Regions from separate parts of the Streptomyces sp. NPDC107538 genome, predicted to be linked through region 2. Evidence: predicted binding sites of a transcription regulator. Region 2 holds the regulator's gene; the other holds the start of a gene.
What was found. Region 2 encodes HspR, which represses chaperone genes until heat shock. Its sites were predicted from a motif close to TTGAGNNNNNNNNNCTCAA; they were not measured.
Positions count from the first base shown of each region.

Region 1: the regulator HspR is predicted to act here: its motif matches at 3,068-3,086, upstream of lon (endopeptidase La).

Region 1 is NZ_JBVKAY010000002.1:137,629-153,490, reverse strand. Features, by position in the region: gene ACZ7MG_RS06535 (TetR/AcrR family transcriptional regulator) at 1-611, shown strand, start outside; gene ACZ7MG_RS06530 (hypothetical protein) at 723-941, opposite strand; gene ACZ7MG_RS06525 (rhomboid-like protein) at 846-1,739, shown strand; gene ACZ7MG_RS06520 (GNAT family N-acetyltransferase) at 2,249-2,548, opposite strand; gene ACZ7MG_RS06515 (hypothetical protein) at 2,550-2,918, opposite strand; gene lon (endopeptidase La) at 3,109-5,517, shown strand; gene ACZ7MG_RS06505 (MarR family winged helix-turn-helix transcriptional regulator) at 5,779-6,267, shown strand; gene ACZ7MG_RS06500 (hypothetical protein) at 6,309-9,038, shown strand; gene ACZ7MG_RS06495 (protein phosphatase 2C domain-containing protein) at 9,074-9,859, opposite strand; gene ACZ7MG_RS06490 (sensor histidine kinase) at 10,265-13,192, shown strand; gene ACZ7MG_RS06485 (roadblock/LC7 domain-containing protein) at 13,189-13,710, shown strand; gene ACZ7MG_RS06480 (DUF742 domain-containing protein) at 13,707-14,198, shown strand; gene ACZ7MG_RS06475 (GTP-binding protein) at 14,326-14,952, shown strand; gene ACZ7MG_RS06470 (styrene monooxygenase/indole monooxygenase family protein) at 15,017-15,862, shown strand, end outside.
Region 2 is NZ_JBVKAY010000003.1:577,097-592,958, reverse strand. Features, by position in the region: gene ACZ7MG_RS13180 (helix-turn-helix transcriptional regulator) at 1-492, opposite strand, end outside; gene ACZ7MG_RS13175 (aminoglycoside phosphotransferase family protein) at 787-1,713, shown strand; gene ACZ7MG_RS13170 (hypothetical protein) at 1,816-2,364, opposite strand; gene ACZ7MG_RS13165 (sugar ABC transporter substrate-binding protein) at 2,654-3,811, opposite strand; partial or broken gene ACZ7MG_RS13160 (IS1380 family transposase) at 4,569-5,805, shown strand; gene ACZ7MG_RS13155 (hypothetical protein) at 6,021-7,208, shown strand; gene ACZ7MG_RS13150 (hypothetical protein) at 7,334-8,122, opposite strand; gene ACZ7MG_RS13145 (PA14 domain-containing protein) at 8,380-8,955, shown strand; gene ACZ7MG_RS13140 (fibronectin type III domain-containing protein) at 9,125-10,774, shown strand; gene ACZ7MG_RS13135 (heat shock protein transcriptional repressor HspR) at 10,845-11,318, opposite strand; gene dnaJ (molecular chaperone DnaJ) at 11,324-12,505, opposite strand; gene grpE (nucleotide exchange factor GrpE) at 12,569-13,273, opposite strand; gene dnaK (molecular chaperone DnaK) at 13,270-15,129, opposite strand; gene ACZ7MG_RS13115 (MraY family glycosyltransferase) at 15,332-15,862, opposite strand, start outside.

The DNA of each region.
Region 1 (15,862 bases), on a different contig from region 2:
CCGGTGCGTCGCGTGGCTCGTACGCCGTCGGGGACGAGCGGCGGCTGCGGATTCTCGACGCGGCCGTCGAGCACTTCGCCCAGCGGGGCTTCCACGCCTCCTCCCTCGCCCGGATCGCCAAGGACGTCGGCATCACCCAGGGCGGGCTGCTGCACCACTTCCCCAGCAAGGAGGACCTGCTCGTCCAGGTGCTGGAGCGTATAGACGAGTCCGACCGGGACCGGTTCTTCTCGCGGGAGTTCGGGTCGACGGCCGAGATGTTCGCGGCGCTCGTGAAACTCGCCGAGTACAACAGCGCGCGGCTGGGCCGCACCCGGATGTTCAACGTCCTGGCCGCCGAGGCGGGCGACCCCGGTCATCCCGCCCACGCGTACTTCGTCAAGCGGTACGCCGAGGTCGTGGGCACCGTGGCCGGGATGCTGCGGCGCGGGGTGGACGCCGGTGAACTGCGGGCCGACACGGATGTCGTGGCCGTCGCGCAGGAGTTGGCGGCGGTGATGGACGGGCTGCAGATCCAGTGGGTGCTGGACCCGGAGGGGTTCGACATGGCGGGGCGGTTCCGGGCGTATGTGGAGCGGGTGGCGCGGGGGATCGGGGTGGGAGGTCGGTAGGGGTCAGTAGGGGGGCGTTAGGGGTCGGTAGGGGTCGGTAGGAGGGCGTTAGGGGTCGGTAGGGGCGGCGGGCTGTCGAGTTGCTGTGAATCGCTTCGCGGGTGGCGGGGGTCACAGACACGGGCCAGGCGAGGCGTCGAGGGTGGGGTGAACCGGAAGGAGCGCCTCACCTTGGACGCCGCCGAGATCGACGCCGCCGAGACCGTGGACACCGCGGGGCCCGTCCTCGACGGCATCCCTCGGCAGGGGGGTGCGGCGGCGCCGGCCGAGGTGGTGGAACGCGAGGGGGAGCCCGCGGGGCGCGAGGAACGCGAGGCTGCCTCGCAGCACGTATGTCCCCCGCGCACGCGCTCTTTGCTCCGGCGCTCTCCGCGCCCCCCGCTCCCGCGCTTGCCGCTCCCGCGATTCCTGCACCGGCGCTTGCCGCTCGCGCGCGTCCCGCTGCCGCGCCCTTGGCGGCTGCTCCCCACCCCCGCCGGTACGCCCTTCACCTTCTTCTACGCCGCCGTCCTGGTGGTCACCTCGGTGGTCGCCGAATACGCCGACCCGGCCCTGGTGCACGCGCTGCACCAGGGCTCCAGTACGGATGTGGCGCACCTGGTCCGGAGTCCGGTCTTCGTGCTGCTCGCGAGCGCGCTGTGGGTCGCGGGCGGGGTCGGATCGCCGTACGCCCTGGCCTTTCTGCTGGTGCTGACCGCGCTGGAACGCCGGATCGGCGGGCGGCGCACGGCCGGGGTCTTCCTGCTGGGCCATGTCCTCGCCACCCTCGCGACCGAGGTCCCGGTGGGCTTCGCCGTCCTGGCCGGCCACCTCCCCGACAGCTCCCTCCACCGCCTCGACTACGGCATCAGCTTCGGTGTGGCCGCGAGTGTGGGCGCGCTGGCCGGGCTGCTGTCGCCCTGGCTGCGGTGGCCGATCCTGCTGTGCTTCGGCGGCATGCTCGTGGACGACCTGATCGCGTTCACGGACCCGATGACGAACTGGGGGCATCTGCTGTCCCTGGCGATCGGGGTGGCGACGTGGCCGGTGGTACGGCGGTGGTGGCGAGCGGGGCGGGCGGGCCCGGCCGCGGGCGTCGGGCGGGGTCGGGGCCGGGGTCCTGGTCCGGCGGCCACGACTGTCGCGTAGCCGCGTCCAGCGCGTCCAGCGCGTCCAGCGCGTCCAGCGCGTCGAGGGGGCCGTGGAAGGCGACGCGGCCGGAGGAGAGCCGCCGTACGAGGGTGCGGAAGCCGGTCCGCTGTCACGGGGCGAGTCCGGCCGTGGGCACGTCGAGCGGGGGCGGCGCGGGGAGTTGAGGATGGCCCGCGCAATGCCGACCCGCCGCTTCGTCCCGCCGGTGAGCGTGCGGGGCTTGTGCCCGAGCCGGTAGCCCGGACCCGACCCACCGCCTCCGCGACCCCGCGACCCCTGCGACCACCTCCTGACCCGTCCGGCCGGCGCCCTCGGGGGCGTACGAAGTGGTGAGGGCCCGGAGAAGGGTGGATTTTCCGGCGCCGTTGGGGCTGAGAAGGGCGTGGACGGCGGGGCTCGGGTCGAGGGTGATGCGTTGTACGGGCAGTGGCCGCCGTACGGGCGGGGAGGTGCGCCGGTGGTGCGAGTGTCGCTCGCCGCGGTCACGCGGTCCGGGGGGCACACCGTCAGCGGCTGCCTTCCCATGGGCGCCCCGTGAACTTCGCGCTGGTCAGCGGTGCCTCCACCCTCCATCCCAGTGCCTCGTACAGCGCGCGCCCGTCTGGTGTTCCGCACAGGACCCCGGTCTCCGCGCCCTGGGCGAGGGCCGCGTGGGTGAGGGTGTGGAGGACGGTGGTGGCGAGGCCGCGGCGGCGGTGGCGGGAGGACGTCTCTATCTGGTCGACGACGGCGGTCGCTCCCGTGGGGGCGATCTGGCCGCGGGCGGCGAAGGAGCCGTCCGGGGCGGCGATCATCACCCGGGTCACGTCACCGGCCGACCAGGTGCGGAGCCGGTAGCCGTCGGGGAGGGGGGCGGGGGGGCTCGTGCTGGCTCAGGCGGATCGTCATCAGGCAGCCCGGCTCGGGATCCACCCACCAGCCCTCGCCCAGCCAGGGCTTCACCCTCGACGGCTCCGCGAAGACCTTGAGCCAGACCGCCGTCCCGGTGACGGCGTCCGCGACCTTCCGGACCGTCGCCTCCTCCACCATCTCGTTCGTCGCCGAGAGGACGTGACGGGTGACGTGGTGGGCCATGCCCATGTCGATCGTGCAGCCCCACGGCTCGACCACCGGCGGCGCCGCACCACGCGAGACCACCCATCCGTCGACCCAGGCCCGCACGATTGCGTCCACCATGACCTCCGAGTGTGTAATAGTTGGTAGCGAGTAGAGGCTATTACGTCGAGCCGATCGGGCGCGACCCCGGTCGGCGTTCCTCTGCTCGGGTGGTGATCGCCCAGAGCGAACGTGCCGTCCCTCGGGGAACATTCCTCGGCTCATGTGCATTGAGTCGGCATAGCTCAACTTGACTGCCGAGGGAGAGATCATGGCATCGACGTCCGCACCGCTCACCCTGCCCGTGCTGCCGCTCGACGAGGAGGTCGTGCTGCCGGGGATGGTGGTGCCGTTGGACCTCAATGACACGGATGTACGGGCCGCGGTGGAGGCCGCCCAGGCGGCGGCCCGGGCCGAGCCCGGGAAGCCGAAGGTGCTGCTGGTGCCGCGGATCGACGGGGCGTACGCGAGCACGGGTGTGCTCGGGACCGTCGAGCAGGTCGGACGGCTGGCGGACGGGGACCCCGGCGCGCTCATCCGCGCGGTGCGCAGGGTGCGGATCGGGGCCGGGACCACCGGGCCCGGGGCCGCGCTGTGGGTCGAGGGGACGCGAATCGACGACAGCGTGCCGGAGCCGCTGCCCGGGCAGGTCGCCGAACTCGTCAAGGAGTACAAGGCACTTGCCACCAGCTGGCTGCGCAAGCGCGGCGCCTGGCAGGTCGTGGACCGGGTGCAGGCGATCGACGACGTCTCCGCGCTCGCCGACAACTCCGGGTACTCGCCCTTCCTCACCACCGAACAGAAGATCCAGCTCCTGGAGACGGTCGACCCGATCGCCCGGCTGAAGCTCGCCACCCAGCAGCTGCGCGACCACCTCGCCGAGCAGGACGTCGCCGAGACCATCGCCAAGGACGTCCAGGAGGGCGTCGACAAGCAGCAGCGCGAGTTCCTGCTGCGGCGCCAGCTCGAAGCCGTCCGCAAGGAACTGCGTGAGCTGAACGGCGAGCAGGACGGCGAGGAGTCCGACGACTACCGGGCCCGCGTCGAGGCCGCCGATCTGCCGGAGACCGTCCGGGAGGCCGCGCTCAAGGAGGTCGACAAGCTGGAGCGGTCGAGCGACCAGTCGCCCGAGGGCGGCTGGATCCGGACCTGGCTCGACACCGTGCTCGAACTCCCGTGGAACGAGCGGACCGAGGACGCCTACGACATCCAGGGCGCCCAGCGGGTGCTGGACGCCGAGCATGCCGGTCTGGAGGACGTGAAGGAGCGCATCACCGAGTACCTGGCCGTCAGGAAGCGGCGTGCCGAGCGCGGGCTCGGAGTCGTCGGCGGGCGGCGCGGCGGTGCCGTGCTCGCGCTCGTCGGGCCGCCCGGTGTCGGCAAGACCAGCCTCGGCGAGTCCGTGGCACACGCGATGGGCAGGAAGTTCGTCCGGGTCGCGCTCGGCGGCGTGCGCGACGAGGCGGAGATCCGCGGGCACCGGCGTACGTACGTCGGGGCGCTGCCCGGGCGGATCGTCCGCGCCATCAAGGAGGCCGGGTCCATGAACCCCGTCGTCCTGCTCGACGAGATCGACAAGGTGGGCTCCGACTTCCGGGGCGACCCGGCCGCCGCGCTGCTCGAAGTCCTCGACCCCGCGCAGAACCACACCTTCCGGGACCACTACCTGGAGGTCGAACTCGACCTGAGCGACGTCGTCTTCCTCGCCACGGCCAATGTGCTGGAGGCGATTCCGGAGGCCCTGCTCGACCGGATGGAACTCGTCCGGCTGGACGGGTACACCGAGGACGAGAAGGTCGTCATCGCCCGGGACCACCTGCTGCCCCGGCAACTGGAGCGGGCCGGGCTCGGCGCCGACGAGGTCGTCCTCGACGAGGGCGCGCTGCGCAAGCTGGCCGGTGAGTACACCCGCGAGGCGGGCGTACGGAACCTGGAGCGGTCCGTGGCGCGGCTGCTGCGCAAGATCGCGGCCCAGCACGAACTGGGGCGGCGGGAGCTGCCGTTCACCGTCACCGACGGGGATCTGCGCGGGCTCATCGGGCGCCCCCACCATGTGCCCGAGTCGGCCCAGGACCCGGCGGAGCGGCGTACGGCGGTGCCGGGTGTCGCGACCGGGCTCGCGGTCACCGGCGCGGGTGGTGACGTGCTGTACGTCGAGGCGTCGCTCGCCGACCCGGAGACGGGCGCGGCGGGGCTGACCCTCACCGGGCAGCTGGGTGACGTGATGAAGGAGTCCGCGCAGATCGCGCTCTCCTTCCTGCGGTCGCACGGCGCGGAGCTGGAGCTGCCCGTCGCCGACCTCAAGGACCGGGGCGTGCACATCCACTTCCCGGCGGGCGCGGTGCCCAAGGACGGGCCGAGCGCCGGTGTCACCATGACGACGGCCCTCGCCTCGCTGCTGTCCGGGCGGCTGGTCCGTACGGACGTGGCGATGACCGGTGAGGTGTCGCTGACGGGGCGGGTGCTGCCGATCGGTGGCGTCAAGCAGAAGCTGCTCGCGGCGCATCGGGCCGGGGTCACCACGGTCGTCATTCCCAAGCGGAACGAGGCGGACCTTGATGATGTGCCGGCGGAGGTGCTGGAGAAGCTGGACGTCCATGCCGTGACCGATGTCCGGCAGGTGCTGGAGCTGGCGCTGGCGCCGGCGGAAGCGGTGGCGGGGGTGCCTTTGGCGGCGTGACGGGTGGGGTGCGTTGTCGGGTGCGGGTCGGTGGGGCTTCTCGCGCAGTTCCCCGCGCCCCTGAAAAGCAGGGGCTGCGCCCCCTGCTTTTCAGGCCCGCCGCCGGTCGCCTTTCACGGCTGCGGGGGCCTGGTCCTTCAGGGGCGCGGGGAACTGCGCGACCAGCCCCCGCCGGGCCCGCGGGCGACCTGGACGGTGTCCAGCCCCCACCTGCGAAATACTGACCCGCAGGTACCCGGAATCGGAATCAGGAGCGCTGGCGTGCGGGATGAGGGCGGAAACGGCGACGGCGGCGGGGCCGAGGTGCCGGTGGGCGGTATGGACCAGGCGTACCTCGCGCTGGAGCGGGAGCTGACGGTCCTGCTGCGGCGGGCCCGGGCCAAGTCCGGGGAGATGGCCCGCGCCGTCCACCCCGACCTCGAGTCCGCCGCCTACGGCCTCCTCGCCCGCCTCGACGAGGCCGGCCGGCTGCGCGCCACCGAACTCGCCGCCTACATCGGCGTCGGCAAGGCCACCATGTCCCGTCAACTCCGCGCCCTGGAACACCTCGGCCTCATCGCCCGCGAACCCGACCCCGCCGACGGCCGCGCCTGGCTCGTCCACCTCACGGACGAGGGCCGCGCCCGCTTCCGCGCGGTCCGCGACGCCCGCCGGGTCGCGTACGTACGCCAACTCGCGGGCTGGGACCGCGACGAGGTGGCCCAACTGGCCCACCTGCTGCATCAGTTGAATCGGGGGGTAGAGAACTGAGGGGGGTGTCGCGCTGACCCCCTCAGGGACGGGGGCGCGCCATGGGCTGGTCCGGTGGACGTTGGGCGCATGTGGTGGCGGCGATAGCCCTGCCCGTGGTCGTGCTGCTGGGATGCGTCGTGGTGTGCGACCAGTGGGTGCGCGTGGTGCTGGAGGAGATCGACCGGGCGCGTCCGGCCGAGGACGAGGACGGCACCGAAGCTGGGGCGCCGGACGAGTCGCCACAGCCGGAGGGGGCCGTGGACCCCGTGTTCGTCGCCGCCGCGAAGAAGTACCGAGCGGCCGGTCACCCGGCACGCGCGGGTGCGAGCAGCTTCCGCATCACCACGGATCCCGAATACCCCGGCTACTGGGTGCTCAGGGCCGAGCACCGCTGGGACCTGAGTACCGACGATCCGATGACCGCCGACCTGCGCCGGGGCGAACAACTGCTCGCCGACTGGCTCCCGTTCTCCGTTTTTGCCAGAGGTACGGACGACGACTGTGAGGAGGCCCTCGAGATCGGTTATCCCGAGACGGAGGAACTGACGCAGTCCCCGAAGGAGAAGACCGTGCAGGCCGTCCTCCGTACGAGTGCCCCCTGGTCGGAAGGAGGCCTCGTTTGCTCGCTGGGGGTGGGGCAGATCGAAGCGGACATGGAGATCTCCCTGGATGTCAGGGACGGCATGCTGGGAGAGAAGGCGCTCTACGACCGGTGGAATATCACCTTCGATGCGGGGGAGTACGGCATCGCCGCCGTGTGGGGCGGTACGACCTCGGCGCAGTCCGGAAACCGGGTCGAGATGAGGCTCTCGGCCAAGGAGTCGACACGGTTGTGGTTGCGGTCCGCGCCGGGCAGCGAGATACCGTCCTCGGGCGGCGACGAGATAGCAGTCCTTGCGGAGGTGCTGCAGCACCGCCCCTCCGCTCTGCGTGAACAGATCTGCCTGTTGCTTGCCGTGACAGCCGTGGGTTTCTGCGCCGTGCTCTTCGTACGCCGCTGGGCACCTGCCGCCACCCGCCGACGGTGGACCGTGGCGACTGTCGCGGGAACTGCGATGACCTGCGGACTGCTGCTGGTGACGCTGTCGTACGGACCCGATTGGTGGGAGGACGAGGTCGGTCGGGACGTTCCCCTCCTGGTCTGGTGGTGGGTGCTGCTGCCCTTCGTTGTGGCCGCACTCACCGTCCGAGTCGGAACCGGACGCCCACCGTCCGCACGGCAGTTGCTGCCCGTGTTGGTGCCGAGCGTGTTGCTCCTCGTACCCGTCGCCACGCTCGCCGGGACCAGCCTGTCGCCGTGGGCCCTGTTGCCGGCCGCCGTCGCTTGGGTTCTGGCCGGCGGAGTCGGATGCGCTCTGCGGCGCGGAGTGTGCGGTGTGCCGGGCCGGCGGTGGGCGGTGACCGTCGCGGCGGGGATCTGGCTGGCCGTGATGAGCGCCGGACCTGGGGCGTTGGCGCTGCCGCCACAGGAGGAAATCGGCGTCACGGGTGACCTCTGGGAGCCGTCGGCCCGCGCGGTGGCGTTTTTCCTCGCCTGGATGTGGCCCGCGGCCCTCTGGGCCGTCCTCGTCGCACTCGGTCGGCGCACACTGTTCGCCGCGCTGGTGTCCGGAGCGCTGTGGTGGACTTTGGCCAGGGAGTACCCACCCCTGGCGGCGGAAGCCCATGACTCCGAAGACATCGCAGACCTACCACTCGCCCTTATCCAGACATCGATGTTCCTGGTGACATTTCTGCTGCTGTGGACGCGTGGCCGCGAACGGTCCGGCTGGCCCCGTCATCTCCCCACCGTCGTCGCCGCGCTGGGGATCGCGGCGCTCACCACCGGACTCACCCTGGAGGGTTTCGACGCCCTCACCACGGATTCCTCCGCCAGCGGGCGCTACCTCGCCGTCGCCGTGGCGGCCCTCGGTTTCTCCTGGCTGCTCCCGCGCAGTGCCGAGGACCGGGCCGTCCGGCTGCACCGCACCCCTCCGGCCGCGCACAACCGCCGTATGCACGCCCTGCTGAAGGACCAGGAACTCGCCGCCGGGCGCCGGGAGTTCCTCACCACCTCGCGCACCGGACTGGCGGAGGCGAGCATCACCCCACGTGTGTGGAGCCGGAGATGGCGCGAGTTGGGGGCGCTCGGCCCCCGTGGCACAGCGCCGCAGCACTCCGTCGCGCTGCGCCTCGCCGCTCTCGGCACCTCCGGCGGTACCAGCGCCTGGCGCAACGGCGTCGCGGGCGCCGCGCTGCTCGCCATCCTCAACCTGCCCTGGTTCGTCTACACCCTGCCGCCCCGGATCGTCACGATCGGGTATGCCGCGAGCGATGTCGTCGAGGTGTGGTCGACGGCTCTTCGCTGGCCCGTCTACGGCTTCATCTACGGGTACGCCTATTCCTGGCTACGGGGTGGCAGCCCGATCGGCAAGGCGCTGTGCCTGCTTGCCGTGGTGCTGCCGGCGGAAGTCGTGCAGCTGCTCTACCGGGGCCTGGAGCCCCGCGACTTCGGCACCGCGTTGCTGCTGACCGGCGGCGACTGTCTCGCTGTCTGTCTCATCCTCGGCCTGTACTGGGAAGCCCGTCTGGTCCGCTTCGCCGGGCTGCGCTGGGGGCAGATCCGTAACTTCCGCTCGCTGTCGGCGGCGGCGATCCCCGCCACCACCGTGCTGGTGGCGGCCTCTACCGCGCTCGCCACCGCGGTGGTGGGCGTGTGGGTCGCCCCGAACGCCGACGCGCCCGCGGACCGTCCCCAGGACCAGCCCTCCGTCACCGGTAGCCCGACGCCCGGCGCCGGCACGCCCTGAGCCTCGGTCCCCTGAGCCTCAAGCTCTCCGGACCCTCACAGCTCCACGAACACCGCGCTCGCGTCGTCGTGGGTCTTCGCGTGGCCCAGGAACGCGCGGGCCGTGTCGGTGGCTTCGAGTTCCCGGACCCGCCGTACCAGGCCCCGCGTCCCCGTCTTGCGGGTGAAGGTGAGGAGGTCGGTCCAGTCGCCCTCCCGGAACATCTCCGTCCAGCGGGTCGCGCCGTCCGTCAACGCCAGCAGCGTGCGGACCTCCTCGCGGGGAAGGGTTCCCGTCACCGCGCGGGCGGCCACGGCGGGATCCGCGGCGGCCGTCCAGAAGCCGCCCTCCCTGTTGCGCAGGACCGAGTCGACGTGTGCGGCCGTGGCCAGGGCGGAGCGGGGGAGCCGGGAGAGGCGGTCGTCCAGGACGGCCGTCACCGTGCCGTCCGGCCGCTCGCACAGCAGGGCCGAGTCCGACAACACCAGGTACTCCACGGCCTCCTGGGACCAGCGGGCGACAACCACCGTGGCCTGTGGGGTTCGTGGGTGAGAAAGGTCACAGGTTTGGGCGTGGGCCCCGGCGGTACGGGAAATGGCCTGTGAGAGCACGTCGGACAACGGTGCATCCCGCTCCGAAACGGACAGTTCGGTCAGGGTGCCGCCGAGGCGGGAAGTGAACCATGCGACCGAATGTCGACAGCCGTGGCCCTCGGGCGGCGGGGTCACACCGTCGAGGACGACCAGGGTGCCGCCCTGTCCCCCCGCGGGCAGGGCCACCGACGCGAAGTCCTCGTTGGGGTGGAAGGGGTTCCCGGGCTCCGAGACGAGTTCCGTGCGCATTCGGCCAGTCTGCACGAGCCCCCCACAAGATCGGCGAAAGGCCGACAACGGTCGCCGTACGACCCGGACCCGCCGACCGGGGCGCCGGGTTTGGCATGGAATGATCGTCAGCGGTGAGGCGCGGCGGCGAATACTGTCAAAGCGCGTCGCCGACGTCCAACCGGCCCGCTGGGCGGGGCATCGGCACGAGCCGGAGGAACTTGCCCGCCAACTCCCCGGCGAGGTTCACTCCTTCGGGTGGCGGGACTGTTGATGCGGGACCGTCGCCCACCGGCACTGGGAGGGTCGGGAGCCGTACCGGGGGGACGGCTGTGCACGACATACGACTTTCGACCGACGGCGTTCGACCGGTCGACGGATCGTCACCCCGGCCCATGGGTACACGAGTCAGGAATGCGAGCACCGGTGCAGAAGACGCGGCCTCGGCGCGCAGGCAAGAAGGCAGCTTCGAAGGCCTCGGCGGCCTCTGGGAACCAGCAGGGGACGGCGCAGGCCGAGGCCCCCGCCGTCGGCACCGGGCGGAAGGCGCACGTACGCAACCGGCTCATCGTCGCCGTGGCCGTCGTCGCCGCCGCCATAGCGGGTGCCGGGGCACCCTCGATCCTCGCCGCCTCGGAGCAACTGCACGACACCCAGAGCCTGGTCACCCTCGCCGGGCAGACGCAGGAAGCGCTCACGCTGGCGCACGCGCTGGCGGACGAACGCGACGAGGTCACCGCGTACATCGCGGCCGGGCGGCCCGAGTCGGCCGCGCCCAGCAAGCAGCGCAGCGACCGCGTCGACACCCAGGTCGAGGAACTGAGCGCGGACACCGACACTTCGGCCGGGCTGCGGGAGGACATCGAGTCCATCGCCGGCGTCCGGCAGGCGGCGCTCTCCGGGAAGAGCACCGCGCTCGAAGCGCACACGGCGTACACCGCCGTCGTCACCGAACTCCACGCCCTCGCCGAGGAACTCGCCGCCGAACTGCCGCCGCGCGCGGGCGGTGGCGCCTACGCCCTCGCCGAACTCGACACCGCCGTCCAGCAGGCCGCCGCCGCCCGGGGCCTGCTCGTCGCCGCGCTCAGCGTCCCCACGACCACCCAGACGGTCATCGACCCCGCCACGGGGCTGCCCACGACCACGACCGGCGCCTCGGCCGCCGACGCGAAGCAGCGCGACGCCCTCACCGCCGTCGCCCAGCAGGCCCGGGTCCGCTCCGACGCCGCGCTCGCCCACTTCCGCGAGACCGCGCCCGCCGCCGGCCGCTCCTCGTACGACGCCACGGTCACCGGCCCCGAGGCCGACACCGCCGAGAAGTACCTGGCCGACCTCACCGACCAGCCCACGCTCTCCACGGGCGAGGCGGGCACCAGCGCCAAGAAGGTGGGCGCGGCGCTCTCCGCCCGCGTGGACCTGATGCGCGGCGCCGAGTCCTCGCTCTACGACCGGCGCACCAAGGACCTCGCCCAGCTCCGCGACGAGGACGTCACCGCGCTGGAGATCCGGGTCGCCCTCCTCGGCGCGCTGATGCTCCTCGCCGTCGGTGTCGCCACCGGCATGGCCCGCTCCCTCACCCGCCCGCTCGCCGTGCTGCGCATCGGCTCCGCCCGTGTGGCCGGCGACCCGGCGACCGAGGAGCCGGTCAAGTTCACCGGCCGCAACGACGAGTTCGCCCAGGTCGTACGCTCCGTCAACGCGCTCCACGCGCACGCCCTCGCGCTGCACGAGCGGCTCGCGCCCCTGGAGGGCGACCGCAAGCACCTCATCGGCCAGCGCCAGACCATGGCCGACGACCGCGACCGGCTGCGCGCCGAACTCGCCGCCGCCACCGCGCATCTGACGAAGGTCCAGCACAGCGTCCACGCCACCTTCGTCAACCTGGCGCTGCGCACCCTCGGTCTCGTCGAGCGGCAGCTCGCCGTCATCGAGTCCCTGGAGGAGCGCGAGCAGGACCCCGACCGCCTCGCCACCCTCTTCAAGCTCGACCACTTCGCGACCGTCATGCGCCGCCACAGCGAGAACCTCCTCGTACTGGCCGGCCACGAGCACATCCAGCACCACGCCGGCCCCGTCCCGCTCGTGGACGTCGTCCGCGCCGCGGTCAGCGAGATCGAACGCTACGAACGCGTCCGCATCGCCGCGCTGCCGCCGGGCGCGCACGTCGCCGGGTTCGCCGCCGACGACCTCAGCCATCTGCTGGCCGAACTGATGGAGAACGGCACCTCGTTCTCGCCGCCGGAGATGTCCGTCGAGGTCTCCGGCTGGCTGATGGAGAACGGCGAGATCACCCTCTCCGTCCAGGACGGCGGCATCGGCGTCGCCCCCGACCGGCTGGACCGGCTCAACTCCCGCCTCACCGACTTCGATCCCGAGGCGCCCTACGAGCAGGAGGGCGGCGAGGGCCTCGGGCTCGGCCTGTACGTCGTGGCCCGCCTCGCCCACCGGCTCGGCACCCCGGTCCGGCTCCAGCCGCACGACTCGGGCGGCACCGCCGCGGTCGTCGTCCTGCCCAAGGCGCTGCTGGCCCCCACGCCCGCCGTGCCCGTGGGCACCCCGGCCTCCCTCACGCCCCGGCTCACCCTGCCGGGCGCCGACGCCGAGGCCAACTCGAACGTCCTGCCCGGCCGTTCCGTCGCCGTCCGCGAGCCGGAAGGCGACGGCGACCCGCTCATCGAGGCGGCCGAGCGGGCACTGCTGGCGAGGGAGGCCGTGGGGACGGCCGCCGACGCCGCCGACTTCGCCGACACGGCGGAGGCCGCCGGGACCGTCGTACCGGAAGACGACGGACCCGACGGCGGAACCGGTCCCGGAACCAGTCCCGGGAGCGGGACCGAGTCCGTGTCCGAGACGACGATGGAGCTCTTCGCTCCGGTGGCCCCGGGGAAGGGCGCCGACGAGGACATCGTCGAGGACATCGCCGAGGAGGACCAGGACCCGTACGCGCACGAGAACCCGTACGACGCGCACGAGAACCCGTACACGGGCGATCCCGACACCCATGAGCGGGCCGACGCCGAGGAGGGGAACGCGGCGCGCACGGTGGCGGGGCCACGGGGCGAGGAGCCCCCGCGGCTCACGGACAAGGGCCTGCCCAAGCGCACGCCCAGGATCACCGCGCCCACGCCCATGCCTCCCCGGCCGCGCGCCGGGGGCGTGAACGCCGAGGAACTGCGCCGTAGGCTCGGCGGGTTCCACCAGGGGGCCAGCCAGGGACGCCGTGACGTCGAGGCGGAGATCGCCGAGCAGTCGGGTGAGACGCGGATGCCCCTGGCGCACGAGCACGTGGCACATGAGTACCGGACAGAGGCAGTTGACACCACGGGGGGCACTTCCGAGGAGGAAAGCAGTTGACCGCGCCCATTACCTTCGGACTGAGCAGTGAAGCCCGCAACCTGCACTGGCTCCTGACCAACCTCGTCGAGGAGGTGCCGGGGCTGCTGTCGGTCGCGGTGGTCTCCTCCGACGGCCTGCTGCTGCTCTCCTCCGACCCCGGCAGAAACGCCGAGGCCCGCCAGGTCCGGGAAGAGCGCCCGCAGAGCCCCCGGGGCTCCGCCGCCGACCTGGCCACCATCGTCTCCGGCATCGGCAGCCTCACCATCGGCGCCGCCAAGCTGATGGAGTTCGGCGGGGTCAAGCAGACGATGGTCGCCATGGACCACGGCAGCCTCTTCGTGATGTCGATCAGCGACGGCTCGCTGCTCGGGGTGCACGGCTCACCGGACTGCGACATGAGCGTGGTGGCGTACCACATGGCGCTCTTCGTCGGCCGCGCCGGCCATGTCCTCACCCCGGAGCTCCGCAGCGAACTGCGCAAGTCCCTGGAGGCCGAGTCCCAGAAGGAGACCGAGGCCGCCGGGAGCCGTCGATGAGCGGCCCGCGGCAGAGTACGAAGGGCGCGAAGGGCGGCGCCAAGGGCGCGCAGAGTCACGCCAAGGGCGTGAAGGGAGCGGCGGGCGCGAAGAGCGCCAACAAGCTCCCCGTGCGCGGCGGCGACCGCAAACCCGCCCGCGTACGCCCCTACTCGCTCACCGGCGGCCGCACCCGCTTCGGCCACGTCCTGCACGTGGAGACCTTCGTCGCCGTACTCGAAGCCCCGGCGGAGCGGCGGGAGTTGCCGAATGGTTCACTCAACTCCAAGGTGATGCCCGAGATGCGGGCCATCGTCGAACTCTGCCGCCGTATGCGGACGGTGGCGGAGATCGCCGCGCTGCTGAAGATGCCGCTCGGCGTGGTCCGCGTCCTCCTCAGCGATCTCGCGGACCAGGGAAAGATCCGTGTGTACGGAACAGGTCACGGACCGGGCCAGCCGGACCGCGCTCTGCTGGAAAGGGTGCTGAGTGGACTCCGCCGTCTCTGACGCCGCCTCGGCCGGCGTCACCCCCGACGCCTCGGCCGGCGTCACCCCGGGCGTCAAGGACGACGCCCCCCGCGTCCATGTCGACGCGCACGCCGCCCGGCTCGATGCCGGTTCCCTGCGCGTCGACGTGGACGACGCCCCTCCCGAGGAGGGTGCCGGGGCGGAGCCCGAGGAGGAGCTGAAACCCTGGCAGGCCGACCTCAGCCGGGCCCCCATCGCCACGAAGATCGTGGTGGCGGGCGGCTTCGGCGTCGGCAAGACCACCTTCGTCGGCGCGGTCTCCGAGATCACCCCGCTGCGCACCGAGGCCCTGATGACCGAGGCCAGCGCCGGCACGGACGACCTCTCCGCGACGCCGGACAAGCTGACCACCACCGTGGCCATGGACTACGGCCGCATCACCCTCGACGACGACCTCGTCCTCTACCTGTTCGGCACGCCCGGCCAGGAGCGGTTCTGGTTCATGTGGGACGACATGGTGCGCGGCGCGATCGGCGCGGTCGTCCTCGCCGACACCCGCCGCCTCGGCGACTGCTTCCCGGCGCTCGACTACTTCGAGAGCTGCGGACTGCCGTACATCGTCGCGGTCAACGCGTTCGACGGCAGCGTGCGGTACGAACCCGAGGACGTCCGGGACGCGCTGACCGTACCCGCCCATGTACCTGTCATGATCATGGACGCACGCAAGCGGGCCTCCGCGATGGAGACCCTGCTCGCACTCTGCGGCCACGCGATATCCCTCAGCCCCGAGTAGTCCCCGCGTAGTCCCCGAGCGGGACGCCACGGGACGCCACGGACCAACCAGGAGACCTGTCCGGATGCGGAAGATTCTCGTCGTCGGAGCCGGCCAGTCCGGGCTGCACCTGGCCCTCGGCCTCCAGTCGCACGGGTACGAGGTCACCCTGATGTCCAATCGGACCCCGGACGAGATACGCGCCGGCCGGATCATGTCCACCCAGTGCATGTTCGACTCGGCGCTGCGTCACGAGCGCGATCTCGACCTGAACTTCTGGGAGTCGCAGGCCCCGAGGATCGAGGGCGTCGGTGTCTCCGTCGCCGGCCCGGACGGCGAGCGCGCCGTCGACTGGGTCGGCCGGCTGCGCGGGTACGCCCAGGCCGTGGACCAGCGGGTGAAGATGGCCGGCTGGCTGGAGACCTTCGCCCGGCGCGGCGGCCAGCTGGTCGTGCACGGCGCCGCCGTCTCCGACCTCGACTGGTTCTCCCGGGTCTACGATCTCGTGCTCGTCACCGCGGGCAAGGGCGAACTGGTCCGGATGTTCCCCCGCGACACCGCCCGCTCGCCCTACACCGAGCCTCAGCGCGCGCTCGCCGCGGTCTACGTCCACGGGCTGGGCCCGCGCCCCGAACACCCGGAGTTCGCCGCGGCCCGCTGCAACCTGGTGCCCGGCCTCGGCGAACTCATCGTCCAGCCGGTACTGACCACCTCCGGCCACGCGGACGCGCTCTTCTGGCTGGGCCTGCCCGGCGGGCCGCTCGACGTGTTCGCCGGCGTCCGCGACGCCGAGGAGCAGCTCGCGCTGACCCTGGACCTGATGAAGCGGTACGTTCCCTGGGAGTACGCGCGCACGGCGGGCGTCGAGGTGACGGACCCGGGGGCGGCGCTGACCGGCCGCTACACCCCGGTCGTCCGGAACCCCGTCGGA
Region 2 (15,862 bases):
GCGGCACATCGCCAGCGCCCGGTGCAGCCCCTCGCGCAGCTCGTCCTCGCGCCGGATGCCGCCCGGCTGCACGGTCAGCACCTCGGTCGTACAGCGGTCGGTGGCCTCGTCGATCGCCGCGCGGATCCGGGCCAGCCCGTCGAGCACCCGGATCGCCGTGCTCTCGCCCGGCTGCCGGGCCCGTGAACTGCCGAGACCCGCGTACCACTCGACGGCGTCCACCGCCGCGCCCATCCGGGCCTGGCTGGCACTGACCTCCGCGTGGACGCCGCGCAGCAGCCGGGTCATGACCTCCTGCGGGGAGGTGGGCACCAGCCAGCCCATGTCGTCGGGGTCGGGGTGCAGCAGGGCGAGTTCCAGCAGGCAGGGCACGGCGTCGGCGTCCGCGCGCGGGACGCGGCCCCGGCGTACCGCTCTGGAGTACACGCGGTCCCCGGCCGCGCAGAGCCGGTCGGCACCGTGTGGATGCTCCTCGGTCGCGTGCCCGGCCATCGCCCCATTCACCCCCGGTTCCAGCCTCTTCGCAGCGCAACTATGCGCGGCCCGCACCGGCACCGCAACACGGCGGCGGCGTGTTCTCGTCCGCATAACAGCCGTTGTGATCGGGTTTCTCCACCCCTCAGGCAGTGCGCCCTGCAACAAGCTGAAGTTCGCACGACGGTGGCGGCCGTGCGCTGCGGCAGTGGCGCGGGGAAGGGAACAGGCCCAGAAGCCGAAGGAGTTGGTCGTCGCCCTCGGAGAATCGCTCCGCCTGCCTGCCTGCCCGCCTCGGTACCGTGGCTTCGTATGACCGACACCGAGATCGATACCGAGACCGAGACCGACACCGAGATCGAGATCACCGCGGACCTGGTCCGCGACCTGCTGCGGGAACAGCATCCGGACCTTGCCGACCTGGCCGTCCTTGAGGTGGCGGGCGGCTGGGGCAACCAGATGTGGCGTCTCGGGGACGAGTTGGCCGTACGCATGCAGCGTATGGACCCGACCCCGGAGCTCCAGCTCAAGGAGCGGCGGTGGCTGCCCGTGCTGGCTCCGCGCCTGCCGCTCCCGGTACCGACGCCGGTGCGGTCCGGTGAACCGTCCGAGCGCTTCCCCAAACACTGGACCGTGATGACATGGGTGCCCGGCGAGCCGCTGGACCACGGCACGATCAGCCGCGGCGCCCACGCGGCCGACACGCTGGCGGACTTCCTCCGGGCGCTCCATGGGGAGGCGCCCGCCGACGCGCCGGTCGCCCGGGACCGGGGCGCCCATCCCAGGGACTGCACGGACGGCTTCGAGCACTTCTTCCGGGCCATGGCCCCCGGCGCCGTCCCTGCCGGGGTCCGGGCCGTCTGGGACGACGCCGCCGCGGCCCCCGCGTGGGAGGGCCCGCCGGTGTGGGTGCACGGCGACCTCCACCCCGCGAACGTCGTCGTCTCGGACGGGACGCTCTCCGGCGTCGTCGACTTCGGTGACATGTTCGCCGGAGACCCGGCGTGGGACCTCGCCGCCGCCTGGGTGCTGCTCCCCGCGGGCACGGCCTCCCGGTTCTTCGACCGGTACGCGCACGCGGACGAGGCGACGGTCCGGCGCGCCCGGGGGCTGGCCGCCATGAAGTGCCTCTTCCTCATGCTCATGGGGCAGAACGGCGACCGCGGCCTCCCCGGCGGCAAACCACACTGGGGCCCCGTGGGCCGCGCCGCACTCGACCGAGTCCTGAAGGACGCCTGACGCACGCGTGTGACGTGTGCCGCGTCGCCACCGGGGGGCGGTCGGGCCGGGCTCTCCGGGGCAGGGACGGGCGCGGCGTGGGAGCAAGCCTGCCGACAGCTCCTAGTAGTTCTCCTCCTCGTCCTCCCGGGCGTAGTCGGTGAGCACACAGCCCGCCTCGCCCTCGTCCTGCCGGTAGGTGTTCGGTATGTCCACGCCCGGGTCGCAGACGAGGTAGAGGAGACCGGCGTCGAGGAGGGCCTTGGCGGCCTTGTCGTCGTCGGCGTCGACGGCGAAGGTCATACCGACCATCAGGCCGGTGTCGTCGACGATCTCGGAGTTCACCACGTCCTTCTGGAAGTCGCCCAGCTTGAGGAAGTGCAGGAAGTCGATGTCGGTGTTCTCACTGACCTCGCACTCCCCGGCGCTGTCGACCGCGTAGCTGACCTCGGCGCGGAACTCCAGCAGGTCTTCGCCCACGTAGTAGTCGGTGTCCTGGCACCCGACGTGCTCGTCCAGGAAGAGGGCGACCTCCTTCGCGTCCTTGGCCAGGGGCAGCATCCCTCCGTCGTCGTCACCGCAGGCGGAGACGGTGAGGGCGAGCAGCAGGGCGCAGGCGGACGAGGTCACGGCGGTGGGCAGGCGGCGGCGGGTACGGGCAGCGGTGCGCAAGGGAGGGTTCCTCTGGGGAGCTCGGTGAGCGGAAGGGGAGGGTGGGGGGGTGGGGACGCCTGCGCCCTTCCGGTGCGCCGCGCGGCGGCCTCGCGCGCACGGCATACCTCACGTACAGCTGTCCCGCTGCTCCGAGACATGCGACAGTCGTCCCCCGTGATCACGACATGACAAACCGTCACCCTAGACCATGGGCGAACGGCGCGGCCCGGCAGGTGCACCGCCGGGTGGAGTCGCGACGGTGGCCCTGCCGGGCCGGAGGGGGTCCGGAGGTCCGGGGGTCCCGGGGTCAGTCCAGCTTGGCCGCTTCGCAGGCGGACTTGAAGTCGGTGGTGCAGATCTGCTTGACGGTGTAGATGCCGTCGGCGACGACCGTGTCCTTGATGTTCGACTTGGTGAGCGCGACCGGGGGCACCAGCTGGGCCGGGATCCGCTTGGTGGTCGGGGAGTCGATGCTGTCCTTGGCGAGGGCGTCGAACTCGATCGAGCGGCCTTGGACCTTGGCGACGGCCATCTCGGCCGCGGCCGCGGCCTGCGTCGGGAACGACTTGTACACGGTCATGTACTGGTCGCCCACAAGGATCCGCTGTACGGCGTCCAGGTCGGCGTCCTGCCCGGTGACCGGCGGCACCTTGGAGACCCCGGCGGTCTTCAGTACGTCGATGACGGCGCCGGCGATGCCGTCGTTCGCCGCGTAGACGGCGTCGATGTTGTCGGCGCCCAGCTTGGAGACGGCCTCTTCCATGTTGGCCTTGGCGACCTTGGGGTCCCAGTCCTTGGTGTCGTACGTCTCGGAGATCGTCACCTTGTCCTGCAGTTCGGAGAGCGCGCCCTCCTTGAACATGGCGGCGTTCGGGTCGGCGGGCGACCCGTTCATCATGACGATCTTGTTGGCGGCGCTGTCGCCCAGATCCTCCACCAGCGAGCGGCCCTGCACCTGGCCGACCAGCTCGTTGTCGAAGGAGACATAGCCGTCGATCGGGCCCTCGGCCAGCCGGTCGTAGGCGATGACCGGGATGCCCGCGTCGTCCGCCGTCTGCACGGCGGGCGCGATCTTCTTGGAGTCCACGGCGTCCACGATGATGATGTCGACCTTGTCGGCCACCATCTGTTCCAGCTGGGTGTTCTGGGTCTCCGGGTCCTTCTCCGCGTTGGCGTACTTGGTGACGCCCTTGTTGTCCGTGAGCTCGGCGATCTTCTTCTTGATGTTCGGGTAGTCGAACTGCTCGTAGCGCTTGGTGTCCTTGTCGGGGAACAGCACGCCCACCGTGATGTCGTCGCCCTTCGTGGGGCTCGCCTCCGCGCTGCCGCCGACGTCCACGACCCCGCAGGAGGCGAGGGAGACGGCCGCGGCCGAGGCGGCGAGGGCGGTGGCGGTACGGCGCAGAGCGGTGGTGCGACGACGTATCCGAGTGCTCGGGGTGGTGCGGGTGGTACGGGCGTTCACATCAAGGGCCTTCCGGGCGTGGGTGCAGCAACTGCGACCCAGGTGGCTGAAAGCCAACGCGGTGATCACCTCAGCGTCAAGGACTAATCACTTAACGAGATGACAACAGCCTTGTGTGGTCTCGGTGTGAAGAGGGTAAAGCAAAGGGCCCCCGCTGTCGCCGCGCGGCCTTCACGTGACACGAGACAGCGGGTGCGGCCGGGTGCCCCTTGGAAGGCAATGACGGCCGCACGAAATGGCGGTGGGAACGGGAGAGGTTCCTGCCACGGAATCTCGGCTTCCTCGCATGCGGGACGCCAGGTCAACGGGGCCCCCGACCACCGGCCCCAGCCTCCGCCGATATGCCACCTCCGGCCGAAACGGCCGCCGCCCCCGGCGACGCGGCACCGCTCACCGGCCGAGGGATGGAACAGGGATAGGTGGTGGACCTCACTACTTCCATGCCGTCTCGCCGCACACGCGGTCGTCCGCGACACCTACGACCATGTACGGAGGACCGGACCGCTGCCGACACTGGGATGGCGAGAAGAGCCACACAACGTACAGGGCGGCCGTGCCCCTGACCAGGTGGCGCTCCAGGACATCCTGTACGGGTAGCGAAACCCGGCTGGTTCGCCAAGACGGTTCCCCTCTGGCCTCGCGCTTTCGCGAGTGGGCCTGTCCGGGTCTTGATCAAATAAATGGAGAGTGCTGCTGACCTGCAACGATGGGACTTGTCGAGGGTCCTGTCAGCTGCAAGGAAAGAAGCACTCTCCAGGTGAAGAAGAGTAGCGGGTCGTACCCGCGTGTCCGTGTCGGGGGCGGGGGCCATGGGGTGGTCTCGCAGGCCGGGTCAGTGCTGCTGGTCGAGACGGTCCGCAAGTCCGGCCTGGACGCGGCAATATCGGCGGGACTCACGCCGTGGCGCAAGCCGCGGGCTGTGCACGATCCGGGAAAGGTACTGCTGGATGTGGCCCTGGCCGTCGCACTCGGCGGCGACTGCCTGGCCGACGTCGGCATGCTGCGGGCCGAGCCGGGCGTGTTCGGCCCGGTTGCTTCCGATCCGACGGTCTCCCGGTCGATCGACACCCTCGCCGCTTCGGGCGAGAAGGCGCTGACCGCGATCCGCGTCGCACGTTCCGAGGTCCGCAAAAAAGTCTGGGAGTTGGCTGGCGAGCAGGCTCCGGATGCCGGCGGGCAGGTGATCGTGGACCTGGACGGGGTCCTGGACGTCGCGCACTCGGACAGCAGGACGCCGCCCCCGCCTGGAAGAAAACCTACGGCCACCACCCGCTCATGGGGTTCGTCGACCACGGCCCCGGAGGAACCGGAGAACCCGTCGCGGCTCTCCTGCGCCCAGGCAACGCGGGCTCGAACACGGCCGCCGACCACATCACCGCCACCCGCCTCGCCCTCGCTCAACTGCCGGGGAAGTACCGGCGGGGGCGGCGGACACTGATCCGCTGCGACTCCGGTGGCGGCACCCATGAGTTCGTGGCCTGGCTCGCCCGGCGCGGACGCTGGCTGTCCTACTCGGTCGGCATGGTGATCACGAGGCCGTCCACCAGCACGTCCTGAAGATCCCAGCATCGGCCTGGACACCGGCCGTCGAGACAAGCGGCGAAGTCCGTGACGGAGCCTGGGTCGCCGGACTCACCGGTGACCTGCTCGACGGATGGGCGACGGGCATGCGGTTGATCGTCCGTAAGGAACGGCCGCATCCTGGAGCCCAGTTGAGAATCACGGACGCGGACGGCATGCGGATCACCTGCTTCGCCACCAACACCCCCGACCGGCCTACGGAACCTCCCCTTGCACGACACCGCGCAGAACAGGGTCTGGCTGGAGATCGTCCAGATCGCTCTCGACCTGATGGCCTGGATGCCCGTGCTCGGGCCGGTCAGCTCGTCACCACCGGCCGGCGCCGCTTCCTCCGCCTCGCCCACCACTGGCCCTGGACCCGCGAGATCACAGACACCCTCGAACGGCTTGCACTCCTGCCGAACCCCGGCTGACCGGCGGACTCGCCTGTCCCTACGAGAAGAGGATCCAGCCCGGAGCAGTGGAACCCGGCGTCCACCCGAGACGACACCCGGGCCCTTGGCCTGCCCGCCCCCGGCCACCGACAACAAAATGGGCCCCGACTCCGTCGGCGGCCCATCACGAAAGATCGAGGCTAGCATGTTCACGCCATTGACTGGGCGTCAAACCTCCTCGACGAAAGCGAAACATGCATCTCAAGCGGATAATCGCTGCGGCCGTCGGCCTTGCTTCCCTCTTTCTGATCGCGGCCTGCGAGGACTCCGACGCCGACCGCGCGAACGCCGTGACCGGCGCCACCGCGGGCAGCGGCGCCGACGCCGACACGCTCGAGCATGCGCAGAGATACGTTCAGCGGTACGTCTCTTGCGAGCGGATGGGCACGGATCCGAACGACAGCCGACTGCCGCTCACTGAATTCACCGCTGTAGGCAAGTGGTCGGTAACCGAACGTGGGGTATGCAGCGACCGTGTCGAGGACGGCGAGATCATTTTCTACATGTTCTCCGATATGAAGGCGTTCCAGGAGGGCTACAAGAAACGCGTTCTGGCAAAGATCGCCTCTGGTGACTCCGACTACGGCCTGTTCAGCCGCGTGCTCGTGGGGAAGAACTTCGCCGTCACGCCTACCGAGACCAAGACCGCGCTCAAGCTCTCCCGCTCGGACCTGCGCGTCCTGACCTGCAACCCGACGGCCCGCGTGCCCGAGGGCTATAAGCGGGAGAAAGCTCTGATAGAGGGCTGTGTCCTGAGCGACTTCGTGGCGGGCGACAGCGAGGACGACAGCCCCAACTTCGAGACCCCGCGGGACCCGGCCACGGAAGGCGAGTCCGAAAAGCCGGACCAGCCCTCTACGGAGAGCCTCGGCCTGCCGCGCGCCGGAAGCCTGACCGAGCTGAAGCAGCTGGTACACCCGCACACCGTCGACTGCACCGGCTACTCGACCGCCCCTGCCGCCCTGGCCGTCGAGTCGATCGACTACCAGCCGGTGATCACCGGCGACCACAAGCAGTGGGGCGTCGGGGAGCGGGCGATCTGCGGCGAGCCCGGTGGAGAACAGCGCGCCCACAACCTCAACTGGCTCGACATGGTGAGCGACATGGAACTCCTGCAGACTCGTGCGAAGGCCGCCCAGCAGGAGGATCTGAAGGACGACAACCGTCTGAGCGCCACTGCGAGCAGGCTGCTCGTCGGAGAGAACATCGCAGTGGAGACCAACGACCCGATCATCCGCGGCGGCCTGTACCAGCTTCAGTTCCTCTACCTGAACTGCGAGCCCGGCTTCTCCGCCCCGACCGGCTACCGCGCCGAGAAGGCGAGCGTCGAGGGCTGCGTGCTGACCAACTACGAGCCCGGGGTCGAGGTCGGTGGCAACTGACTGAACGTAATGAAATGAGGCCCGGAGGGGTGCAGGCGGATCGATGCTCCAGAACCGCAGCGACCTGCGCGACGGATGTGGCACTGGCCCGGCCTCACTTTGCCGACGTCACTGCGGCAACGTCATCAACGTCCGAGCGCCGTCCGCAAGTTCACCCCGTATTTCGTACGCAGACGCCGTATCTCCCACGCGGACAGTGCCGTCACCGACGACGGCCCGCCGAGCAGGAAGGAGTACTGCACGGCCGGCGGAGCCGCGACGTCGGGACTGTCGGAGAGGCTGATGAGGAACACCGACCAGACCAGCAACGGCGAGAGGAGTCCGGGCAGCGTCTCGTGCACATCGCCGACACGGAAGCACGAGTTCAGCGCCTTGAAAGTGGTCACCAGAGTAAGGAACGCGGCGGCGAGCATCAGAAAGAAATAGGCGATGGGAGCCACGAACGCCAGCAGGCCGAGCACCACCGCGACGATGAAGGTACCGGCCCCCGTTTCGGAACCTCTGGACTGGTAGTGCCGCGAGGCGAGTTCATCGAAGGAAAGGATGTTGCCGTGCACCGCCTGGAGCATGAGCCAGAACATGCCCATCTCCAGAGCTATGAGGCCGAGCACTGCGAGCGGACTCACCAGACGGCGTACGTACACGCGGCGCAGCGGCGGGCGCGCCGCGAAGATGAAGAGCGTGATCCCGACGGCTCCGGCGGTCACCAGAACGGCACAGCCCATCATCAGGTTCTCGACCTTGCCCAGGACGAAGTCCTCTCGTCCCTTCCGCAATGGGTAGGCCATCACCAGCCAGACGCCGGCCAGCAGCCCCAGCACGGTCCGAGCCTGCTGGAGCCGTTCGATGACCGGGTCCGCGATGCGGTCGGGACGGATCGGAGTACCCCACACCACCGGGGCGGCGATCGCCAAGCGGACGAAACCCCGCGTCCTCAAGCCGGTGTTCACGTGTGTCCTCCCCCGAGCAGGCCCAAACCGTCGCGCGTACGCGCGACGGCACCCGACCTTAATCGATCATGGCCACGTCATACATGCGGGCGGGCATTGCCTATCCTCACGCCTACGCGCACAGCTCCCCCACCAGCCCCACCTGCGTTGCAGCGCGGCGCCTCCCCCCATGCCGACACCGTTCGTTCCGTCCCCATGGGTCGCCGAAAGGGCCGCACGTCATGACCGAGGGTTCCTCTCCCCGGCGGGCAGGAGTGAAGCGACTCCGCCGCCGACGGGGCCGCACGCGCACCACGGCCCTCGCCACCGTGCTCACCGCCGCCACCGGCACCGTCTACGCGCTGACCGCCGAAGCGGCCTCGACCTGCGCTCCCCTCACCTTCAAGCGGCAGATGTACGCGAACACCACCTTCTCCGGTACGCCGAGGAAGACGGACTGCGATACGGCGATCAGCGAGAACTGGGGGACGGCGGCGCCCGCCGAAACCCTGCCCAAGGACCACTTCGGCGTCCGCTGGACCCTCACCCGCGACTTCAACTCCGGCGGCCCCTTCACCCTCACCGTCACCGCCCGCGACGGCATCCGCGTCCACGTGGACGGCGAACGCGAGGTGAACATCTGGAAGGACGCCTCCTCCCCCCACCGGAAGACCGTCGACATCACCATCCCCGCCGGCGAACACACCCTCCGCGTCGACTACGTGAACTGGACCGGCCCCGCCGACATCACCTGCACATACACGCCCCGCACTCCCCCGCAACACCCGTACAACCAAACCCCCACCCCAGCGGTCTGATCGGCGGCGGCACGCGTCCCCCGTCGCCGCCGATCAGATACACGCTCCCGGCGCCCCAGGACCTCCGAGGACCTCAGTGACCCCACCCAGACGTACGACGGCCCCCCGAACGACCGCCAGAACGACCGTCACCACGGCCGCCACCACGGTCGCCACGGCCACCGCCGTCGTGCTCGCCACCGCCGGCGGTCTGCTCGCCGCGACCGCCGCCCCCGCGTCCGCCGCCGTGACGTGCGCCTCGCCCGTCTACAAGCAGCAGTTCTTCGCCAACACCTCCTTCTCCGGTACGCCGAAGAAGACCGTCTGCGACAGCGCGATCGACCAGAACTGGGGCACCAAGGCCCCCGCCTCCGGTCTGCCGGCGAACAACTTCGCCGTCCGCTGGTCCGTGACCCGTGACTTCGGCTCCGGCGGCCCCTTCACGCTCTCCGCCTCCGGCCTGGACGGCATCCGCGTCTACGTCGACGGCGAGCGCAGGATCAACCTGTGGAAGAACGGCACGTCGACCGCCTCCAAGACCGTCGACCTGAGCCTCTCCAAGGGCAAGCACACCCTCCGCGTCGACTACGTCAACTGGACCGGCTCCGCCAAGGTCAAGTTCACCTACGCGCCCCGGACCCCGGCCACGGTCGACAAGGTCAAGCCGCTCGCCCCGACCGGGCCCAGAGCGGCCTACGACGCCACGACCGGCAAGGCCGCGCTCACCTGGACGTCCAACAAGGAGATGGACCTCGCCGGCTACCGGATCTACCGGCGGCTCGCGGACGGCGCCTACGGCACCAAGCCCCTGGCGACCACCACCTCCACCAAGTACACCGATACCCTCCCGATGACGGGCGACGCGTACGCCTACCAGATCCGCGCCTACGACAAGGCCGGGAACGAGTCGGCGGGTTCCGCCGATCAGGCCGTACCCACGGTCGACCGGACGGCCCCCGCCGCGCCCACCGGGCTGAGCACCGGCTCGCGGCAGAACGGGCTGAGCGTCGGCTGGGCCGGGGTCGCCGACGCGGTGTCGTACCGCGTGTACCGGGCGACGAGCGCGGACGGGACGTACACGCTGCTCGGCGACACGGACCAGGTGTCGTACCTGGACACCACGGCCGAGGAACGCACCGCCCACCACTACCGGGTGACGGCCCTGGACGCGGCGGGCAACGAGTCCGCGCGGTCCGCCGCCGTCAGCGGCACCCGCAAGGACCTCACCCCGCCGCCCACCGTCACCGGGCTGTCGGTCACCCCGACCGAGTACGGCTTCGAGCTGGACTGGGACGCCAACCCGGCGCCCGACCTGTTCCGGTACGTCGTCTACGCGGGCGAGCTGCTGCGCGACGAGGAGGACAGCGTCTGCTCCGCCCACCAGGAGGTGTGGCTGGGGACCGACGTCACCTCGTACACGTACACCACGCTCCCGGACGGCGTGGAGCGCTGCTTCCTCGTCGACGCCTACGACTCCTCCTGGAACTCCCCGTACGAGTGGAGCCGCGCGGGCGAGATCGTGAGCGCCACCGAGCTAGACATGACGCCGAGCGTGCCGACGTCCGAGGACTCGCCGCTCCAGCTGACGGCGGTCCCCGACGCGGAGGAGAAGACCGTCGACCTGTCCTGGTCCGCCGTGGACGACGCCACCGGCTACCAGGTCTACCGCTGGAACCCGGACACCGAGGCGTACGAGAAGCTGGCGGCCACCACGACGGCCACCCGCTACCTGGACACCGGCGCCGCCAAGGGCACCACCCACTTCTACCGGGTCACCGCGCTGTACGCCGACGGCACCGAGTCGGCGGCCGACGGCGACCACGCGATCCTGAGGCCCTGAACCCCCAAGTAGGGGTGAGGGCCCGGAGGTTCGTCGTGAACCTCCGGGCCCTCACCCCTACTCGAACCGGTCAGTCGGCGGACGGCTGGCGCCCCTTCGGCCGCCACACCACCAACGCGCTGCTCTGCTGCACTTCCTGATACGGCACCAGGTCGCGCCGGTAGGAGGCGTGGACCGCGGCCTCGCGCTGGCGCATGGCCGCGGCGGCGCCGTCGAGGGCGGCCTCCATCTCGGCCATGCGCGACTGGAGCGCGGCGACCTGGTTCTCCAGCTCGATGATGCGCTTGATGCCGGCCAGGTTGATGCCCTCGTCCTGCGACAACTGCTGCACCGTACGCAGCAGTTCGATGTCACGGGCCGAGTAGCGACGGCCGCGCCCGGCGGTGCGGTCCGGGGAGACCAGCCCCAGCCGGTCGTACTGACGCAGGGTCTGCGGGTGCAGACCGGAGAGCTGGGCGGCCACCGAGATGACGTACACCGGTGTCTCTTCCGTCAGCTCATAAGCCCGGTTACCGAATGAATTCTGCCTACGGCGGCCGTCCATCACCTTCATGCTCCCTTCGCGGCCTGGAACAGCTCCGCTCGCGGGTCCTCGCCCGCGGTCGCCTCGCGATACGCCTCCAGCGCGTCACGAGCCTTCCCCGACAGGTCCTGCGGGACACTCACCTCGACCGTGATCAGCAGGTCCCCACGGGTGCCGTCCTTGCGGAAGGCGCCCTTGCCCCGGGCCCGCATCGTACGGCCGTTGGGGGTGCCCGGAGGCAGTTTCAGGGTGACCGGCGGTCCGCCCAGGGTCGGGACCCGGACCTCACCGCCGAGGGCCGCCTCGGTGAACGTCACCGGGACGGTCACCGTGAGGTTGTCGTCCTTGCGGCCGAACACCGGGTGCGGGTCGACATGCACGACGACGTACAAGTCGCCCGCCGGGCCGCCCCGTTCACCGGGAGCGCCCTTGCCGCGCAGCCGGATCCGCTGGCCGTCGGAGACGCCCGCCGGGATCCGGACCTGCATGGTCCGGGACGACTTGGCGCGCCCCGAGCCGTGGCAGATGTCGCACGGGTGCTCGGCGATCAGGCCCCGGCCCTTGCAGTCCGGGCAGGGGTCGGTCAGGGAGAAACCGCCGCCGGAGCCCCGCGCGACCTGGCCGGTGCCGACGCACGTCGGGCACACCCGGGGGGTGCCGTTGGCGTCGCCGGTGCCCGAACAGGCCTTGCAGGGCGACTGCGAGGACATCCGCAGCGGGACGGTCGCGCCCTCGATGGCCTCGGTGAAGCTCAGCGTGACCTCGGACTCGATGTCCTGGCCGCGCCGGGGCTGCACCCGGGTGGTGCCGGAGCTGCCGCGATTGAACAGGCCGCCGAAGACATCGCCGATGCCCCCGCCGAAACCGCCCGCCCCCTGGCCGCCGCCCTGTGCGCCGCCGCCGAAGAGGTCGCCGAGGTCGAAGTTGAACGAGCCGCCGCCGGCGCCGGGTCCGGGGCGGAAGCCGCCGTTGCCGAAGAGGGCGCGGGCCTCGTCGTACTCCTTGCGCTTCTTGGGGTCACCGAGGATGTCGTTGGCCTCGGAGATCTCCTTGAAGCGCTCCTCGGCCTTGACGTTCCCCTTGTTGGCGTCCGGGTGGTACTCGCGGGCGAGCTTGCGGTACGCCTTCTTGATCTCGGCCTCGGTGGCGTCCTTCGGGACGCCGAGGACCTTGTAGTAGTCCTTCTCGATGAAGTCCTTGGTACTCATCCGCGACGTCCCTCCTTCCACTCACCTGGCTCACCCTGCGTGCCGTTGTCTCGGCCTGTGGCGTCAGCCCTCGTCCGGGCCACCGCTCTCCTTGTCGTCGGCACCGGAGGAACCGGAGGCACCCGCCGCCTGCTCCTCGGAGCCCTCCGCCTTGACCGCCTGCGCCCCCGGCTGGGGCTCGGCCACGGCCACCCGCGCGGGGCGGATGGTGCGCTCGCCGATGCGATACCCCGGCTGGAGAATCGCCACGCACGTCGTCTCGGTGACGTCGGGCGCGTAGCTGTGCATCAGGGCCTCGTGGATCGTCGGGTCGAAGGGCTCGCCCTCCTTGCCGAACTGCTGCAGGCCCATCTTCGCCGCGACGGTCTCCAGCGATTCCGCGACGGACTTGAAGCCGCCGACGAGTTCGCTGTGCTCCCGCGCGCGGCCGATGTCGTCGAGTACGGGCAGGAGTTCGGTCAGGAGGTTCGCGATGGCGATCTCCTTGACCGTGATCCGGTCCCGTTCGACCCGGCGACGGTAGTTCTGGTACTCGGCCTGGAGGCGCTGGAGGTCCGTCGTGCGCTCACCGAGCGCCGTACGCACCTGGTCCAGCTGGGCCGTGAGGCCGGCCACCTGGGCCGCCGCTGCCGCGTCCCCGGCCGGGGCCGCCCCCTCCTGGGGGGCGGCCTTCGGCTCGGCGTCGTTCGAGCCGGAGGGGACATCAGGCTGCTGCGGCTGAGCCGACTGCGGCTGCTGCTCGTCGAAGCCCGGGGTCTCCTCCGTCACGCGGCACCGTCCTTGCGGTCACGGTCCTCGTCGACGATCTCGGCGTCGACGACGTCGTCGTCGGCCTTGGCGTCACCGGCACCGCCGCCGGCACCGGCCTCGCCGCCGGCGGCCTGCGCGGCCTGGGCGTCGGCGTAGAGGGCCTGGCCGAGCTTCTGCGAGACGGCGGCGACCTTCTCCGTGGCGGTGCGGATCTCGGCGGTGTCCTCGCCCTTGAGCACGTCCTTCAGCTCGGCGACGGACGCCTCGACCTCGGTCTTGATGTCACCGGGGACCTTGTCCTCGTTGTCCTTGAGGAACTTCTCGGTCTGGTAGACGAGCTGCTCGCCCTGGTTGCGGGTCTCGGCGGCCTCGCGGCGGGCGTGGTCCTCCTCCGCGTACTTCTCGGCCTCCTGGCGCATCCGGTCGACCTCGTCCTTCGGCAGCGAGGAGCCGCCGGTGACGGTCATCTTCTGCTCCTTGCCCGTGCCGAGGTCCTTCGCGGTCACGTGCATGATGCCGTTGGCGTCGATGTCGAAGGCGACCTCGATCTGCGGGACACCGCGCGGGGCGGGCGGCAGACCGGTCAGCTCGAACATCCCGAGCTTCTTGTTGTACGCCGCGATCTCGCGCTCGCCCTGGTAGACCTGGATCTGCACGGACGGCTGGTTGTCCTCGGCGGTGGTGAAGATCTCGGACCGCTTGGTCGGGATCGTCGTGTTCCGCTCGATGAGCTTGGTCATGATGCCGCCCTTGGTCTCGATGCCGAGGGACAGCGGGGTGACGTCGAGGAGCAGGACGTCCTTGACCTCGCCCTTGAGGACACCGGCCTGGAGGGCGGCGCCGATGGCGACGACCTCGTCCGGGTTCACACCCTTGTTGGCCTCGTTGCCGCCGGTCAGCTCCTTGACCAGCTCGGCGACGGCGGGCATACGGGTGGAGCCACCGACGAGAACGACGTGGTCGATCTCGGACAGGGCGATCCCGGCGTCCTTGATGACGTTGTGGAACGGCGTCTTGCAGCGCTCCAGCAGGTCGGCCGTCAGCTGCTGGAACTGGGCGCGGGTGAGCTTCTCGTCGAGGTGCAGGGGGCCCTCGGCGGAGGCGGTGATGTAGGGCAGGTTGATCGAGGTCTCCGTGGAGGAGGACAGCTCGATCTTCGCCTTCTCGGCGGCCTCGCGCAGACGCTGCAGGGCCATCTTGTCCTTGGCGAGGTCCACACCGTGGCCGGCGCGGAACTGCTGCACCAGGTAGTCGACGACGCGCTGGTCCCAGTCGTCACCACCGAGGTGGTTGTCACCGTTGGTGGCCTTCACCTCGACGACGCCGTCACCGATCTCCAGCAGCGACACGTCGAAGGTGCCGCCACCGAGGTCGAAGACCAGGATCGTCTGGTCGTCCTTGTCCAGGCCGTAGGCGAGGGCGGCGGCGGTGGGCTCGTTGACGATGCGCAGGACGTTGAGGCCCGCGATCTCACCGGCCTCCTTCGTCGCCTGACGCTCGGAGTCGTTGAAGTACGCCGGGACGGTGATGACCGCGTCCGCGACCTTCTCGCCCAGGTAGGCCTCGGCGTCGCGCTTCAGCTTCTGCAGGATGAAGGCGCTCATCTGCTGCGGGTTGAAGTGCTTCCCGTCGAGCTCGATCTTCCAGTCCGTGCCCATGTGACGCTTGACGGACCGGATGGTCCGGTCCACGTTCGTGACCGCCTGGCGCTTGGCGACCTCGCCGACGAGCACCTCGCCGTTCTTGGCGAAGGCGACGACGGACGGCGTGGTCCTGGCGCCCTCTGCGTTGGTGATGACGGTGGGCTCGCCGCCTTCAAGAACGCTGACGACGGAGTTAGTCGTGCCCAGGTCGATGCCGACCGCACGTGCCATTTCAATTCCTCCAGCAATGACTTGAGTGGAACGGACTCAAGTGTGCACGACACCCCCCGATGGGTCAACAGAGCTGAGTCGAGGGGGCTCAACTCTTATGTTTTACTTACAGGCAAGGAGGCCTTGACCTGGAGGTATACGGCCACGGAGCGCCCCGTCAGGGGCGCGGGGAACTGCGCGAGAAGCCCCACCGGACCCGCACCTACCCCACCCACCCCCGCCGCCCCAACTCCGCAGCCTCCTGCTCACGGAACCGCCGCGACCGGGACGACGGGCTCGGGGCACGCCGCCCCGGGATGGGCCGGGGCCGGTGAACCCCCGTGGGAACGGCCCGCGCGGCCGTGGAAACGGCCCGCGCCGCCGTGGGCGCCGGCCGGGGCGGACCCACCGGCACGAAGAGCATCCCCAGCACCACCACCCCCGTCGCCCCCGCCACCCACCAGGCGAACCGCGGCTCCGTCCACAGCATGTGGATGGCGAGACCGACCCCCGTGGAGCCCGCCGCGCACGCCCCCAGCACGACCACCACCCCCGGCGGCGTGAGCCCGATCCGCCGCAGCCGGTGCGCGAGATGGTCGGGCCCGCCCCGCCACAGCTCCCGCCCCGCCCGCTTCCGCGAGACCAGCGCGAGGACGACATCGGCGGTCGCGACGGCCGTCAGGGCGAAGGGCGCCCCGACACCGGCCCCGTACCCGACGGCGTACACATGCAGCACACCCCCCGCGAGCACGAA